4 regions of the Kineococcus halophytocola genome follow, and region 1 is predicted to be linked to each of the others. Evidence: riboswitches for the same ligand, from Rfam matches in the RefSeq annotation. Region 1 holds a riboswitch; each other region holds the start of a gene.
The links. Region 1 has a riboswitch for S-adenosylmethionine ahead of sfnG (dimethylsulfone monooxygenase SfnG). Riboswitches for the same ligand answer to the same signal wherever they lie in the genome.

Region 1 (3,946 bases):
CAGGACCTGGCCCGGGCCGAGGTGGAGGTGGAGCGGCTGACCTCCGGCGTCGACGCGAACGTGCTGGCCGCCCAGCGCGCGGAGGCGCTGGCCGGGTTGCAGGCCGACACCGAGCGCTACGTCGTGGTGGACGTCCAGCGCACGGTCCTGCGCGGCCGGCTCGAGGAGTTCTCCGCCACCCGGGCCAACCCGCTGCTGGCCGAGGCCGGGGAGGTGCTGACGCTCCTGACGGGGGGCCGCTGGACCGGTCTGGTCGCCCTCGACGACGGCGGGGACCGGCGCCTGGCGGTGCGCCGGGCCGACGGGGAGCTGCTCGAGGGGGCGGCCGGTCTGAGCGAGGGGACGGCCGACCAGGTCTTCCTGGCGCTGCGGCTGGCGGCGGTGGCCGACCAGCACCGCGCCCTCGTGGCCTCGGGGCAGGGACCGTTGCCCGTGGTGCTGGACGACGTGCTCATGACCTTCGACGAGACCCGCACCCGGGCGGCGCTGGAGGCGCTGGCCGAGCTGGCCCGGGACGTGCAGGTCGTGCTGCTGACCCACCACGCGGACGTGGCCGGTCAGGCCCGGGAGCTGGCGGCCGCGGGGGCCGCGGTGAGCGTCACGCAGCTGCCGGCCCCCTCGGCGGTGCCCACCGGGTCCACCGGGTCCGCCGGGGGTTCCGGGCGGCGGGACCGGGGCGGTGTCGACCAGCAGCTCGTGCGGGCGTGGGCGCGGGAGCAGGGGCACGCCGTCGGCGACCGCGGGCGGGTGAGCGAGGACCTGGTCCGCGCCTACCGGGCCGCGCACGACCTGGAGGAGACGGGCTGAGGTCCGTCCGGGTGCGGCGCGGCGCTCAGAACTCCTGCAGCTGCAGGCGCATCCACGGGCTGAACGGCCCGGGGTCGGCGGCGACCTCGGCGCGCAGGACGTCCAGGTCGACCCAGCGGGCGGCGTCCACCTCCGCCGGGTCCAGGGCCAGCTCGCCGTCCAGGCGGGCCCTGAAGACGGGGCAGACCTCGTTCTCCACCGTCCCGTCGGCCATGACCGCGCGGTAGCGGAACGTCGGCAGCAGGGGGGTGACGTCGGCCACGGGGGCGCCCAGCTCCTGCACCGAGCGCCGGGCCACGGCCTCGGCGGGGTCCTCCCCCGGGCCGGGGTGGCCGCAGAAGGAGTTCGTCCACACCCCCGGCCAGGTGCGCTTGACCGCCGCGCGCCGGGTCAGCAGCGTCCGTCCCGCCCCGTCGACGATCCAGCACGAGAACGCCAGGTGCAGGGGTGTGCTCGTGTGGTGCACGTCCGCCTTGGGCGCCGTGCCGCAGGGCGTGCCGTCCTCGGTGAGGAGGACGACCAGTTCGACGGTGGGGTCGGCCGGGGCGAGGGTCACCCCCGCACCGTAAGCCGTCGCCGCAGCCGCGGCGAGCACGGGAGGCCGACACGCCCGGTGCCCGCCCGGCCGGGCGGGCACCGGGGCCGGGGTCAGGCCGGGGTCGGGCCGGGGTCAGGCCGGGACGGGCTGGGTGGCCGCGACGACGGCCTCGTCGAGCTCGGCGCCGAGCTGGAGGTCCTCCCCCGCCGCCAGGCGCGCCTCGAGCTCGCGCACCCGCGGGATGACCAGCTCGCCGAACGCCTCGACCTCCTCCTTGACGTGCAGGAAACCGAGGAGCAGCAGGTCGACGCCGACGAGCCGGTAGGCCAGGACGCGACGCGCCACCTCCTCGGGGGTGCCGACGAGGCCGGTGCGGAACCCGTCGTTGTACTGGACGAGGTCGCGGAACTCGCTGTCGGCCCACATGCCCTTGCCGTCACCGGTGGCGTTGCCGGCCTCCTGCACGGCCGCGCCGAACCCCTCGACCTTGGTGCGGTCGGCCTTGGCGATGATCTCCTCGAGCACGGCCTCGGCCTCCTCGCGGGTCTCGCGCACGAGGGCGAAGCCGTTGAGGCCGAACCGGACGGTGCGGCCGTGCTGGGCGGCCTGGGCGGAGACCTCGCGCACGCCCTGGGCGGCGTCGGCCAGCGACTTGCCGTTCATGAAGTACCAGTCGCTGACCCGGCCGGCCATCGCCTGCGCGGCGGTGGAGTTCCCGCCCTGGAACAGCTCGGGGGCCGCCGTGGGCTGGGGGCGGAAGGTGATGTCGGTGGCGTTGAAGAAGTCCCCGGACTGGCTGTACCCGTCCTGGCTCCACACCCCGCGCAGGAGCTCGATGAACTCCTCGGACTGCTGGTAGCGGTCGTCGTGCTCGTGCCAGGTGACCCCGAGTTGTGTCGCCTCGTTCTTGAACCAGCCGGACACGATGTTCAGCGCGAGGCGGTTCTGGGTGAGTTCCTGCGTGGTCGCGGCGAACTTGGCGAGCACACCGGGGTGCCAGAAGAAGGGGTGGACGGCGGCGATGACCTTGAGCCGCTCGGTGGCCAGCAGCAGGGCCAGGGAGAACGAGGTCGACTCGTGCTGGGCGTCGGCGCCGTAGGAGGCGAGGTAGCGCACCTGGGTCAGCGCGTACTCGAACCCGACCCGTTCGGCGGCCCGGGCCACCTCGACGTTGTAGGCCGGGTCGTGGCTCGTGCGCTGCTCGATCGTCGAGACGACGAGACCGCCGGAGACGTTGGGGACCCAGTAGGCGAACTTCAGGGGCTCGTGCAGGGGCATCGCGGCGCGTCCTCCATCGGTCCTGGCGGTAGCACCCCCGTGGGTTGCTGCGGCGTCGTCGAGCCAGGTCTCTCAGCCGCTCTGGATGGGATCCCCCGCAGCGTACCCCCTCCTCCGGGCGAACGCGCCCGGCTCATTTCGGGACCAGTACGACGTTGTGCCGCAACGGATGTCGGAGACCCCCTTCCACCTCCTCCCCACCCCCTCCCCGGCCGCGGACGTGGCGGAAACGCTTGACGGGGATCTCCGGCGGCTGTCAGAGTCCCTGCAGGTCATGAGCGCCAGCGTCAAGCCCCGGCTCGCTGGCCGGCAACCCTGGTCCGTCACGGGGTGCTCCGGGTGAGGACCAGGTCCGCAGGGGTTGCGGACAAGGACGAACCAGGAGTTCCCGTGTCGATGGACTGTCGCCGCTCCCGCTGAGCGCACCCCTGCTCCCCCCTCCCCACCGGACCCGGCGTCGCGCCGGGCCCGCGACCTCCCCTGCCCGGCCCCCGCCGGCCCTGTCGCCCAGGAGACGACGTGATCGAACTGCGCCACCTCACCAAGACCTACGGGGAACCCCCGCGCACCACGACGGTCCTGGACCGCCTCGACCTCACCGTCCCCGCCGGCAGCATCACCGCCGTCGTGGGCCCCAGCGGTGCGGGCAAGAGCACGCTCGCGCAGTGCGTGACGCTGCTGACGCGCCCGACGTCGGGATCGGTCCTCGTGGGCGGCCAGGACCTCACCCGCCTGGGCGCGGACCGGCTGCGCGAGGCGCGGCGCCGCATCGGGACGATCTTCCAGTCCGACGGCCTGCAGACGCGGCGCACCGCCGCGCAGAACGTCGAACTCCCCCTGCGCTACCTCGGCGTCGTGACGCGCGACCGGCGGCGGCGGGTGGGTGAACTGCTCGAACGGGTCGGGCTGGCCGGGCTCGCCGACCGCTACCCGCACGAACTGTCCGGCGGGCAGCGCCAGCGCGTCGGGATCGCCCGCGCCCTGGCCCTGCGCCCCGGCGTCCTGCTCTCGGACGAGGCCACCTCGGGGCTGGACCCGCAGGCCACGGCCTCGATCACCGGCCTGCTGCGGGAACTGCGCGACGACCTCGGGCTGGCCATCCTGTTCATCACCCACGAGATGGACACCGTCGTCGACGTGGCCGACGCCGTCGCCCGCCTGGAGCACGGCCGCATCGTCGAGGCGGCCCCGCTCCTGGACGTGCTGCGGGACCCGGCCTCCCCCGTCGGGGCGGCCCTGCTGCCCCGCCGCGGGGTGGGGGACGCGCGCGGTCTGGCGGTCTGGGAGGTGCACTACCGCGGCGACGACGTGCCCGCCGACTGG
Region 2 (3,946 bases), on a different contig from region 1:
GTCGCGGCCTCGCGCTACCTGCCCGTGGACGAGGACCTCATCCCGACCGGCGAGCTGGCCCCGACGGCGGGCACCCCGTTCGACTTCTCCTCCCCCACCCGCGTCGGGGAGCACCTGCGCGACGCCGACGAGCAGCTGCTGCGCGCCGGGGGCTACGACCACTGCCTCGTCCTCGACGAGCCGGGCACGTTCCGCGAGGTGGGGTCGGTCTCGGGCCCGCGCTCGGGCCGCACGGTCCGGGTCCGCACCGACGCACCGGGGTTGCAGTTCTACACGGGCAACTTCCTCGACGGTTCCTGGCGGACCGCGCAGGGCCGGCCCGTCCGGCAGGGCGACGCGCTGTGCCTGGAGACCCAGCTCCTGCCCGACGCCGTGAACCAGCCGGCGCTCGCCGCCCTGGGGGAACCGGTGCTGCGGCCGGGCGAGGAGTTCGCCACGACGACCGAGTACCTCTTCACCACGTCGACCGCGGGCTGACCCCTAGCGGGCGGCGTCGGCGGCGGCGCTGTCCGCGACGGCCCGCGCCCGGACGGCCTGGAGGTGCTCGCGCATCCGCGCGGCCGCCTGCGAGCCGTCGCGGGTGCGCAGCGCCTCGACCACGGCGGCGTGCTCGGCGATGGCCGGCCCGGCGTCGGTGACCCCGCGACCGACCAGCCGGAGGCGGAACCGCTGGAGCTGACCGTTCAGCCCCTCGAAGGCGTCGGCGAGGAACCCGTTGCCGCCCGCGCGGTTCACGAGGCGGTGGAACTCGTGGTCGGCGCGGTGGTAGTCCTGGTAGTCGACGAAGGACGGCCCCGTGGGGGCGCACGTCATGCGCCGCACCGTGTCCGCCAGCTCCGCCAGGAGGGCCTCGTCGACGCGGGCGGCGGCCGCGGCGACGTTGTGGCACTCCAGCAGCAGGCGGGCGTCCATGAGCTGGTCGACCTCCTCGCGCGAGAGCAGCCCCGCGACGCGGTAGCCGCGCATGGCGACCCGTTCGACCAGGCCCGTGGACTCGATGCGCGCCATCGCCTCGCGCACCGGGGTCGGGGAGACGCCGAGCGTGCGGGCGAGGCCGTCGATGCTCAGGGCCTGCCCCGGCGCGGCGTTGCCGTCCATGAGCCAGGCCAGCAACGAGGCGTGGACGGAGTCGGCGAGCGATTCGCGCGCGGGCGGGGCCGGCGGCGCGGATCGGGTCCTCACGCCCTGATCGTAGCCAGCGGCCCGCGGGGGTGGGACCGTCGACGCGGTGGGCCGGCGGGTCCGGCCCTGCGCGTCGACGATCCGGGACCGGGGGGCGTCAGGCGCGCTGGACGGTGACCTTCGGCGGGGTCTGCAGGGTCTGGGCGATGACGCAGTAGCGCTCGGCCAGCGTGATCATCTTCTGCTCGGTCGCCTCGTCGGCGTCGGAGGTGAAGTCGAAGGTGATGGTCACGTCGGTGATGCCGACGGGCACCTCCCGGGCCACGCCCAGGGTGCCGCGGGCGTCCCAGTGCGCCTCGGCGGTCACGGAGGCGTTGCGCAGCTCGACGCCCATGGCGGTCGCGACGCTGCGCAGGGTCACCCCGGCGCACGCGGCGACGGCCTCGCAGAGCATGTCGGCCGAGCACGCCTCGGTGCCGTCCCCACCGGCGGCGGGGTGCAGGCCCGCGCGGGTCGTCCCGGCGAAGCCGTCGACCGAGACGCCGATGGACTGCCCGTCGAGCACGGCGACGGCCTTGGCCGGCACCAGCGCCTTGGCCGGGTCCTCCCGGTAGGAGTCCTTCAACGGCTTCTGCAGGGCCCTCAGCTCGGTCGAATCCACCGGCGCAGCTTAGGCCCGGTCCCGGCCCGACCCGCAACCTCTCCCACACTGGGGTCCGTGAAGTGGACCACCGCCCTGCGGACCCTCGAGGACGTCGCCGACCGCTGCGCGCACGTGAGCCGTCAGCCCGCCGGGATCGTGCGGCTGCGCGTGAGCGAGGCGTGGGTGTTCGGCGCGCTGCTCGGGCCCCGCCGCGACGACCTGCCGGACGCCGACGCCGTCCAGGTGGCGCTGGTGACGAACGCGGCCGAGGAGGACAGCGCCGCCGGCACCCGGCCACCGGCGGGCGGGCACTGGCTGGCCGCCTCCGGGCTGGAGACCAGACCGGTGGTGCTGTGGTTCCGGTCGGCGCAGGCGCCGGTGTGGAACCACGTCGTGGACCGGCCCGTGCGGTTCTGGACCGAGCACGACGGCCTGGACCACGACGTGCTCGTGCAGCTGCGCGCCGGGGACGGGGCCGCGCTGCGACCGGCGGCCCCCGCACCGGGCGAACTCGTCGAGCGCCTCGGGCGGGAACTGCGCGTGAGCCGGGAGGCGTTGCGCCGCAGCGCCGTGGAGTACGACGACAAGCGCTGGTCGCCGGGGTCGCCGGCCAAGCGGGGAGACGTCCTGGCCGACGCCGCCCTCGGGTACCTGGCCGTCGCCGACGCCCTGGACCGGGCGCGGGAGGCGGCCGCGGGCTGAGCGGGCCGGTCGCCGCGCCCGGCCCGGGCACCGCGTCACCGGTGCTACCGTTGCGGCAGGTCATGAGTGACAACGGCAAGCCCTGGCTCGTTGTCCGGCAACCCTCCCCCGCGGTGGGGTGCCCCAGGTGAGGACCTGGCCGGACGTCCCCGTCCGGCAAGCGCGGATCAACGGACACCGTCGAGCACGGGGTGCTGCGAGCCGCGCGCCCGCCGAACGACTCCCGGAGTGATCCCGTGTCCAACACCCCCGCCCTGCCCGACAAGCCCAAGCGCCGCGGCCTGCTCATCGGTGTGGTCGCCGCCGTCGTCGTCGCGATCGTCGTGGTCGTCGCCGTCGTCCTGGGTACCCGGGACGACAGCACCAGCACGAGCGCCGCCGGTGGCACCGGACCGACGACGGTGAAGATCGGCGTCGCCGACAAGTCCCTGAAGTACTGGACGCCCTACGTCGAGCTCGCCAAGTCCAGGTACGACGTCGACGTCGAGCTGATCAACTTCTCCGACTACACCCAGCCGAACCCGGCGCTGTCGCAGGACCAGCTGGACCTCAACCAGTTCCAGCACATCCAGTACCTCGCGAACTACAACGCGACCGCGGGCGACGACCTGCAGCCCATCGGCGCCACCGCCGTGTACCCGCTGCCGCTGTACTCCCTGACGGCGAAGTCCGTCGCCGAACTCCCCGCCGACGCCAAGGTCGCGATCCCGAACGACGCGATCAACGAGGCCCGTGGCCTCCTGGTCCTGCAGCAGGCCGGTCTGGTCACGCTGAAGGACGGCGGCACGGCGTTCTCCAAGACGAACGACATCGAGTCGTCCAAGGTCCAGGTGACCACCGTCGCCGCGGACCAGACCGCGAGCGCCCTGCAGTCCGGGTCCGTGGCCGCCGCGATCGTGAACAACAACTACGCCACCAAGGCGGGCCTGCCGGTCGAGGACATCATCGTCAAGGACGACCCGTCGTCCCCCGCCGCGGCGCCGTACGTGAACATCTTCACGGCCCGCAAGGCCGACGTCGGCAACCAGACGTACCTGGACCTGGCCGCGCTGTGGCACGACCCGGCCGTGCAGGAGGTCTTCCTGGAGGAGAACCCGGGCGCGGTCGTCCAGGACGTCCCGGCGGCGGACCTGCAGGCGGAGACGACGAAGGTCGAGGCCGACGCGAAGGCTGCCGCGGACAAGTGACGGCTCTCATCTCGCTGACGGACGTCAGCAAGAGCTTCGACCGTCGTGACGGTTCCACCGTCACGGCGGTCGACGCCGTTTCGCTGGAGGTCGAGACCGGCGAGGTCCTCGCGGTCATCGGCTACTCGGGAGCCGGGAAGTCGACCCTCGTCCGGTTGCTCAACGCGCTGGAGAAGCCGACGTCGGGCAGCGTCCTGGTCGCCGGGCAGGACCTCACGACGTTGTCCGAGGGGGAACTCCGGGCGGCCCGCTCGAAGATCGGGATGATCTTCCAGCAGTTCAACCTGTTCCG
Region 3 (3,946 bases), on a different contig from region 1:
TCCGGGGTGGCCTCGTCGTCGCGGTCCTCGTCCTCACCGGGGTCCTCGTCCCGGTCGTCCCGGTCCTCGGCGTCGCGGCCACGGCTGCGCCGGCCCCGCCCACCCCGGCGACGACGGCGACGGGGCGCACCCGCGTCGTCGGTCGCGTCGTCGTCCCCCGCGTCCTCGGCGGACTCGTCGGTGTCCTCGGTGTCCTGGAGGTCCTCGGTCTCGTCCGCGTCGTCGGAGTCCTCCTGGGCACCGGCCCGGCGGGTGGCACCGCGGGAGCGGCGCAGGTCGCGCAGGCTGTCCAGGACCTCCTCGTCGCGGACGCCGGCACCGGGGGCGTTCTCCCCGGCGTCCTCCGCGGTCGCGTCGGCGCGCACGTCCTGGTCCCCGTCGGAGGACCGGGCACCGGGCGGCGGGCCGGCCGGGGCCGAGGCCCGCCGACGGCGCGGCGGGGTCTCGGCGTCGGGGGCCTGGAAGAAGAGGGCGGTCGCACGGGCCGCGGCGTCCGCGGCGCGGTCGGCCGGCTCGGCCTCGTCCCGGCGGGACCCCCGGGCGAACCCGGCCGCGCGCAGCAGGACGGGGTCGTCCATGAGGTCGGCGTCGTCGGCCGGCTCGGCGGGCTCGGGGTCCTCGACGGCGTGCGCGGCCGGGGTCGGGTCCGTCGTGGCGGCGGGCGCCTCGACCGGGGCCTCCTCGACCGGCGCGTCCTCGGCGGCGGCGACGGCGGGGGCGACGGCGGGAGTGGCCGCCGCGGGGTCGGCGGGCGCCTCGGCCGCCGGGGCGGCGGCGGTCTTGCGGGCACGCCGACGGCGTGCGGGAGCGGGTTCGGCTGCCACGGGATCGGCCGTCGGGGGCGCCTCGGTCGCGGGCTCCTCGGCCACCGGGGTCTCCGGGGTCTCCGGGGCGGCGACCTTGCGGGTGGCCCGGCGGGCTCGCTTGCGCGGCGCGGGCGCCTCGGTGGGGGTCTCGGCCGGGGTCTGGACGGAGCCCTCCACGGGGGCCGCGGACGGCTCGGTGGCCGGGGTCTCCTGGGCCGTATCCCCCGGGGCCGAGGCCTCGGGGACCGGTGCGGCCGTGGGTTCGGCGCCGGCCGCCTCCACGGCGGCCGGGGGACCGGCCGGTCGGCTGGCCGCGCGACGGCGGCGGGGTTTCGTCGCCCCCGCCCCCGTCCCAGCCCCTGCCGTCGCCGGCGTCGTCGCGTTCTCGTCGGGTGTGCTCGTCACGGGTGCTCCGCTTCGCCCGCAGCGCCCGCTCCACCGGTCGTCCCCGCGGACGCCCGGGCGTCCTCGTCGGAATCGCCGGGCGGGTCGACCCGCGCCCGACGGAAGTTCTGGTGCACCGGTGGGGTCGCGCGACGCGTGCTCCCCCCGGAGCCACCGGCGGTCGTCGTCCGGGGCACGGGCCGGGGCGCCTGCGAGGTCCTTCCACCAGACCGCGGCGCTGCCCGGGACCCACGCACCAGGCGACGGTCTCGACGGCGGACCGCGCGCCCGGTGTGGTGGGAACGCACGGCCGTCCTCAGTGTCGCACAGCCCTCCCGGCCGGGCCCTGCGCACTCGCGGCCCGCGAAAGCGTTCCCGCGGGCCCCGGTGATCCGCTACGCTCGCCGGAACACCATCCAGAGTGGCCGAGAGACCTGGCTCGACGACGCCACAGCAACCACCGCACGCGCGGCAGGTGCTCCCGCCAGGGACGATGGAGGACTGCAGTGGACAGCTGTACCCAGCTCACCCGGCGCTACCACGTCGACCTCGCGCGCACGGCCTCGATGGCCTGTCGCCCCGGGGCACCGACGTGCCGGGGGACGGCACCCGCGGCCTGACCGGCCGCCCCTCCTCCCCCGGGGTCCTCACCCCGCACCGCACGAGCGCGCCGTTCCGCGCGCACCCTCCCGGACGCGTCCCGTCCGCCCACCCTCCGGAGCACCCGCATGCCCGCGACCCCTCGCACCCCTGTGTCCGTCCCCCGCTCCAGCACCTCGCGCCTGCTCGCCAGCCGCCGCCGCGTGCTGTCCGGCGCCCTCGGCGTCGGCGCGCTGGCCGCCACCGGCACCCTCACCGCCTGCGGTGAGGGTGCGGCCGCCTCGGGCCTGGCCGCGCAGAAGGCCGTCGACCTGCAGGGGGCGACGCTCAAGCTCATGGTCAACCAGCCGCACGTGCTGGCCTTCACCGAGCTGCTGGGCACGAAGTTCACCGAGGAGTTCGGCGGGAAGCTGGAGGTCACGGCGATCCCCTACGACCAGCTCACGAGCAAGCAGATCCTCGACGTGCAGGGCGGCGACGGCGAGTTCGACGTCTTCGACTACTTCTACTTCGGCCTCGGTGAGCTGGTGGAGGCCGGCGCCCTCGTCGACCTCACCGAGTGGATCGGCGCCAACGACGAGATCGCCACCGACGACTTCCTGCCGTCGATCTACGACCCCTACACGCTCATCGACGGCAAGCGCTACGGCCTGCCCTTCGACGGCGACACCCACGTCCTCTACTACAACGCCGAGGTCTTCCAGCGGTACGGCGTCGAACCGCCGAGGACGTGGGACGAGTACGACGCGGCCGCCGAGAAGATCACCAAGGACTCCGGCGGCGCGGTCCACGGCGCGATCGTCGAGGGCCAGCAGGTGCCGATGATCCTGGGCTGCTCCTTCATCAACCGGCTCGCGGGCTACGGCGGCACCCTCGTGGACGCCGACGGCAGGCCGGCCTTCGCGGGTGAGGAGGGCCTCGCGGCCCTGCAGCACCTCATCGACGTCTCCCCCCACGCCCTGCCCACGCCGCTGCAGACGGGCTTCGACCAGGCCAACTCCGCCTTCCTGTCCGGTCAGGGCGCCATGCTCGACACCTGGACCGACCTCGGCCTCAAGGCGCAGGACCCCTCCAGCTCGAAGATCGTCGACAAGTGGGGCGTGGTGACCCTGCCGGTCGGGGGGAGGAACACGACGCCGCGCACCGCTCTGGACGCGGGCTTCGGCCTCGGCGTGTCCAGCGCGTCGGGGCAGCAGGACAAGGCCGCGGCGTTCGTGCAGTGGGCGACGAACCAGGAGAACAACCTCCTGCTGGCCTCGACCGCCGGGTCGGGCATCGACCCGGCCCGCACGTCCGTCCTGGACGCCGACTCGTACGCGGAGGCCGCCGGCAAGGCGACCGACGTCATCCGCGAGGGCCTGGACGGCACGCCGCTGGCGTGGCCGAACCAGCAGGGCGCCCCCAAGGCGCTGCAGGACCTCGTCGACCAGCTCGCGCTGGCGATCCAGGGCAAGACCCCGCCGCAGGCCGCGCTCGACGAGGCCGCGCAGAGCTGGGAGAAGACGCTCGGATGACGCAGCTGACGGAACGACGCCGGGAACGGACCCGTGCGGGGGTGCCGCGCCCGCGGCGCGGGTCCGCCCCCGACGGCACCCGCCGGGCGGTCCCGGGCCGGCACCGACCGGGACACGTCCCGGCCTGGCTGGCCGCGCCGAGCCTGGCCGGGCTGGCCCTCATGCTCGTCTACCCCACGCTGTTCGTCGTCGCGCTGGCGGTGACGAAGTCGTCGCTGGCCCGGCCGCTGCAGCGGTTCACCGGCACGGACAACCTCGTCGAGGCCTGGGAGTCCCTCGCCTTCGCCGGTTCCCTCGTGCGGTCGGTCGTGTTCGCCGTCGTCGCCGCGCTGGCGGCCACGCTCATCGGCGTGCTGCTGGCCCTGCTGCTGCACGCCCGCGGGACGCGCTTCGGCGTCGTCGGGACGATCCTGCTCCTGCCCCTCGTCACCCCGCCGGTCATGGTCGGGGTGGCGTGGAAACTCATGCTGGCCCCCGTCGGCGGCGCCTTCGGCGGGGTGTTCTCCGCGCTGGGGTTCCCCGGCGCGAACCCCCTGGGCGACGGCGTCGGGGCGTTCAGCGCCCTCGTCGTCATGCACGTCTGGCAGTGGACGCCCCTGGTCACGCTGCTGGTGTTCGCGGCGCTGCTCGGGGTCCCCGGGG
Region 4 (3,946 bases), on a different contig from region 1:
CCCACGACGTGACGCGCGAGACGGCGCTGCCGGAACGGCTGCGCAGCTGGCTGGCGTTCGCCGACCAGAAGGTCGCCGAGGTGGTCCTGCTGGGCCGTGCGCTCGCCGACCCCACCGCACCGGGGGTCGCCGACGGGCTGGCGGCGTCGGCCGCGGCCCGCGCCGACCGCCTCGGCGCGCCCGGTGTCGTGCGGCCGCAGGTGCGGGAGCGGCTCGCCGCGCTCGGGCCGGACGCGTTCAGCCGCAGCGACTACGCCGTCCGCCGGGCGGCGCAGGAGGAGGTCCTCGGCCTGCCGCTCCTGCCGACGACGACCATCGGCTCCTTCCCGCAGACACCCGAGATCCGCAGGGCGCGGGCGGCCTGGAGCCGCGGCGAGGTCGCGCACGACGCCTACGAGGAGTTCCTGCGCTCCGAGATCGACCGGGTCGTGCGACTGCAGGAGGACCTGGGCCTCGACGTCGTCGTCCACGGTGAACCCGAGCGGAACGACATGGTCCAGTACTTCGCCGAGCAGCTCGACGGGTTCGCGGTCACCGAGCACGGCTGGGTCCAGTCCTACGGCTCGCGCGGGGTCCGCCCGCCGATCCTGTGGGGCGACGTCGCCCGGCCGGCACCCATCACGGTGCCGTGGAGCACGTACACCGCGAGCCGCACGGCGAAACCCGTCAAGGGGATGCTCACCGGGCCGGTGACGATCCTGGCGTGGTCGTTCGTCCGCGACGACCAGCCGCTGGGGGACACCGCGAGCCAGGTGGCGCTCGCGCTGCGGGACGAGGTCGCCGACCTGGAGGCGGCCGGCATCGGGATCGTCCAGGTGGACGAGCCCGCGCTGCGGGAACTGCTGCCGCTCGCGGCGGCCGACCAGCCCGCCTACCTCGCCTGGTCCGTCGCGTCCTTCCGGCTGGCCACCGCGGGCGCCGCGGATGCGACGCAGGTGCACACCCACCTGTGCTACTCCGAGTTCGGTGAGGTCATCGACGCCATCAACGGCCTCGACGCCGACGTCACCAGCATCGAGGCCGCGCGGTCGCGGATGGAGGTGCTCGAGGACATCGCACGGGCGGGTTTCGCCCGAGGCATCGGTCCCGGCGTCTACGACATCCACTCCCCGCGCGTCCCGTCCGTCGAGGAGATCGTCGGCCTGCTGCGGTCGGCCGTCGCGTCGGTCCCGGCGCGGCAGGTGTGGGTGAACCCCGACTGCGGCCTCAAGACGCGCGGGTACGCCGAGACGACCGAGTCCCTGCGGAACCTCGTCGAGGCGGCCCGCACCGTGCGGGCCGAACTGCCGGCGGGCGTCCCCGTCGTCGGGTAGCCCGTCCAGCCCGCAGAACCCCTCCGTCCGGCCCGGGCCGGACGGAGGGGTTTCGTCGTCCCGGGACCCGCTGCGCCGCCGGTGGTTGAGTTCCGGCACGGTTCCCCGTACAGTTCCCGGTACGACCATCCAGAGCGGCTGAGAGACCTGGCTCCGCGACGCCGCAGCAACCCCCCGGACACGGGCGCGGGTGCTTCCGCCAGGAACGATGGAGGGGTTCAGGTGGAACGGACGTCGCACGTCGCCATCCTCCGGCGCGTCGTGGACCTCTGCCGCACGGGCGCGACCGGCTGTCGCTGACCCGTCCCCCCTCGCCGGCCCTTCGCCGGCCCTCGCGCCGGCCGTCCCACCGGTGCGTTCCACACACTCCTCAGGAGACCCCTTGCGCAGCAGCACGTCCCGGTCTGCCGCCGTCCTGGTCGCCGCCCTGGCCACCCTCACCGCCTGCGGCGGGGGCGCCAGCAACGCCGGGGGCGCCGCCGACGCGACCCCCGTCCGCGGCGGCAACCTCGACGTCGCCATCTCGGTCGACTCCGGCTGCATCGACCCACAACAGGTCGGGAACAACGACGCGCTGAACATCGGCCGCCAGCTCGTGGACTCCCTCACCGTCCAGGACCTCGACGGTCGGATCCAGCCGTGGCTCGCGCAGCGCTGGGAGGTGAGCCCGGACGCGACGACGTTCACGTTCCACCTCCGGCCGGGGGTGACGTTCTCCGACGGCACCCCGGTCGACGCGGCGGCCGTGAAGGCGAACCTCGACGGGATCGTGGCCCTCGGGGCGAAGGCGTCGCTCGGGTCCACCTACCTCCAGGGGTACACCGGGACGCAGACGCCGGACGCGCAGACGGCCGTCGTCACGTTCTCCCGTCCCAGTGCCCAGTTCCTGCAGGCCACGTCGACCATGAGCCTGGGGCTGCTGTCCGTCCCGACCGCCACGGCCGACCCCGCGACCCGTTGCACCGGAGCCACTCTCGTGGGTTCTGGACCCTTCGTCGTCGGCAGCTACGTCAAGGACGACCAGACCGTGCTGGAGCGCCGCACCGGGTACGACTGGGCGCCGACCGGGGCGAAGCACGCCGGAGAGGCCTACCTCGACACCATCACCTACCGGGTGGTCCCCGAGGCGGGCGTGCGCACCGGTTCCCTGCGCTCGCACCAGATCGACGCCACCACCGGCATCGCCTCCCAGGACCTGCCCCAGTTCGACGGCAACGGGTTCTGGACCCAGCGGCGGGCGAACCCCGGGATCCCGTACAACTTCTTCCCCAACGAGTCGCGGGCCCCCTTCGACGACGTACGGGTCCGGCAGGCCCTGTCGAAGGCGATCGACCGCGAACAGCTCGCCAGCCTCCTCAACCCCGGGGACGAGGCGGTGACGTCGGCCCTGTCGGTGTCCACGCCCGGCGCCCCGGACGACGCGGCGGACCTCGCCCGGGACCTCGCCGGGGCGAACCGCCTGCTCGACGCGGCCGGGTGGACCAGGGGTGCAGACGGGATCCGCGAGAAGGCGGGGCGCAGGCTCACGTTCACCGTCCTGTTCTGGCAGCCCACGTCCGCCGTCCTGGAGCTCGTGCAGCAGCAGGTCCGCGAGGCCGGGATCGACCTGCAGCTCAAGCAGGGGACGACGGCCGACACCGCGGCCCAGCAGAGTTCCGGCGACTACGACGTCCTGTTCTACAACCTCACCCGGTCCGACCCGGACGTCCTGCGCACCATCTTCTCGACCGACACGCGGAACGTGAACCAGCGGCCCCGCGGCGCGGTCGACGACCTCCTCGCGGAGCAGTCGTCGACGACCGACGCGACGCAGCGCGCGCAGCTCGTGGCCCGGGCCTCGCAGCTGCTGGTGCAGGAGGCGCACTCCATCCCGCTCATCGAACTGTCGACGGTCATCGCGGCGTCCGACGACGTCCACGACCTGCAGTTCGAGGGGTCCTCCCGGCTGTGGATCCACGACGCCTGGAAGCAGTCGTGACCGGGTACGTCCTGCGGCGGCTGGGGCAGGCCGTGCTCGTGCTGTGGGCCGCGTTCACGGTGACGTTCGTCATCCTCTACCTGCTGCCCAGCGACCCGGTCTCGATCATGCTCGCCGGGGGCCAGGGCGGTGAGCAGTCGACCGCCGACCCCGCGCAGGTCGCGGCGCTGCGGGCCGAGCACGGCCTCGACGACCCGCTGCCCGAGCAGTACGCCCACGCGTTGTGGCGGACGCTGCACCTCGACCTCGGGACCTCCATCCAGAACGGTGCCCCCGTGACGACGCTCATCGGCGACGCGGTGCCGCAGACGCTCGCCCTCGCGGCGGCGGCGTCCGCCCTCGCCCTCCTCCTCGGGGTGGGGACCGCCCTGGCCGCCACCGCGGTCCGGCGGGCCTGGCTGCGCACGACGCTGCAGGCCCTGCCCCCGCTGGGGGTCTCGCTGCCCACCTTCTGGGTGGGACTGCTGCTCATCCAGGTGTTCTCGTTCCGGGTCCCGGTCTTCCCGGCCCTGGGCAACGAGGGCCTCGCGAGCCTCGTGCTGCCGGCGGTGACGCTGGCGGTCCCGGTGTCGGCCTCCATCGCCCAGGTGCTGGCCCGCAGCCTGCGGACGGCCCTGGCCGAACCGTACGTCGAGACCGCCCGCGCCAAGGGAGC

Region 2: another riboswitch for S-adenosylmethionine. It lies ahead of AB2L27_RS12995 (MetQ/NlpA family ABC transporter substrate-binding protein); the one in region 1 lies ahead of sfnG (dimethylsulfone monooxygenase SfnG).
Region 3: another riboswitch for S-adenosylmethionine. It lies ahead of AB2L27_RS05760 (ABC transporter substrate-binding protein); the one in region 1 lies ahead of sfnG (dimethylsulfone monooxygenase SfnG).
Region 4: another riboswitch for S-adenosylmethionine. It lies ahead of AB2L27_RS11000 (ABC transporter substrate-binding protein); the one in region 1 lies ahead of sfnG (dimethylsulfone monooxygenase SfnG).

Annotation. Positions count from the first base shown of each region.
Region 1 covers NZ_JBGFTU010000019.1:2,024-5,969, reverse strand. The annotation lists gene AB2L27_RS15595 (AAA family ATPase) at 1-807, shown strand, start outside; gene idi (isopentenyl-diphosphate Delta-isomerase) at 833-1,363, opposite strand; gene sfnG (dimethylsulfone monooxygenase SfnG) at 1,478-2,623, opposite strand; SAM riboswitch class I at 2,634-2,715, opposite strand; SAM riboswitch class IV at 2,894-3,003, shown strand; gene AB2L27_RS15580 (methionine ABC transporter ATP-binding protein) at 3,143-3,946, shown strand, end outside.
Region 2 covers NZ_JBGFTU010000014.1:22,138-26,083, reverse strand. The annotation lists gene AB2L27_RS13015 (aldose epimerase family protein) at 1-477, shown strand, start outside; gene AB2L27_RS13010 (GntR family transcriptional regulator) at 481-1,182, opposite strand; gene AB2L27_RS13005 (OsmC family protein) at 1,280-1,783, opposite strand; gene AB2L27_RS13000 (DUF7711 family protein) at 1,841-2,467, shown strand; SAM riboswitch class IV at 2,526-2,636, shown strand; gene AB2L27_RS12995 (MetQ/NlpA family ABC transporter substrate-binding protein) at 2,704-3,654, shown strand; gene AB2L27_RS12990 (methionine ABC transporter ATP-binding protein) at 3,651-3,946, shown strand, end outside.
Region 3 covers NZ_JBGFTU010000005.1:120,488-124,433, forward strand. The annotation lists partial or broken gene AB2L27_RS05755 (Rne/Rng family ribonuclease) at 1-392, opposite strand, end outside; SAM riboswitch class I at 1,600-1,690, shown strand; gene AB2L27_RS05760 (ABC transporter substrate-binding protein) at 1,919-3,304, shown strand; gene AB2L27_RS05765 (carbohydrate ABC transporter permease) at 3,301-3,946, shown strand, end outside.
Region 4 covers NZ_JBGFTU010000011.1:29,195-33,140, reverse strand. The annotation lists gene metE (5-methyltetrahydropteroyltriglutamate--homocysteine S-methyltransferase) at 1-1,313, shown strand, start outside; SAM riboswitch class I at 1,436-1,528, shown strand; gene AB2L27_RS11000 (ABC transporter substrate-binding protein) at 1,696-3,291, shown strand; gene AB2L27_RS10995 (ABC transporter permease) at 3,288-3,946, shown strand, end outside.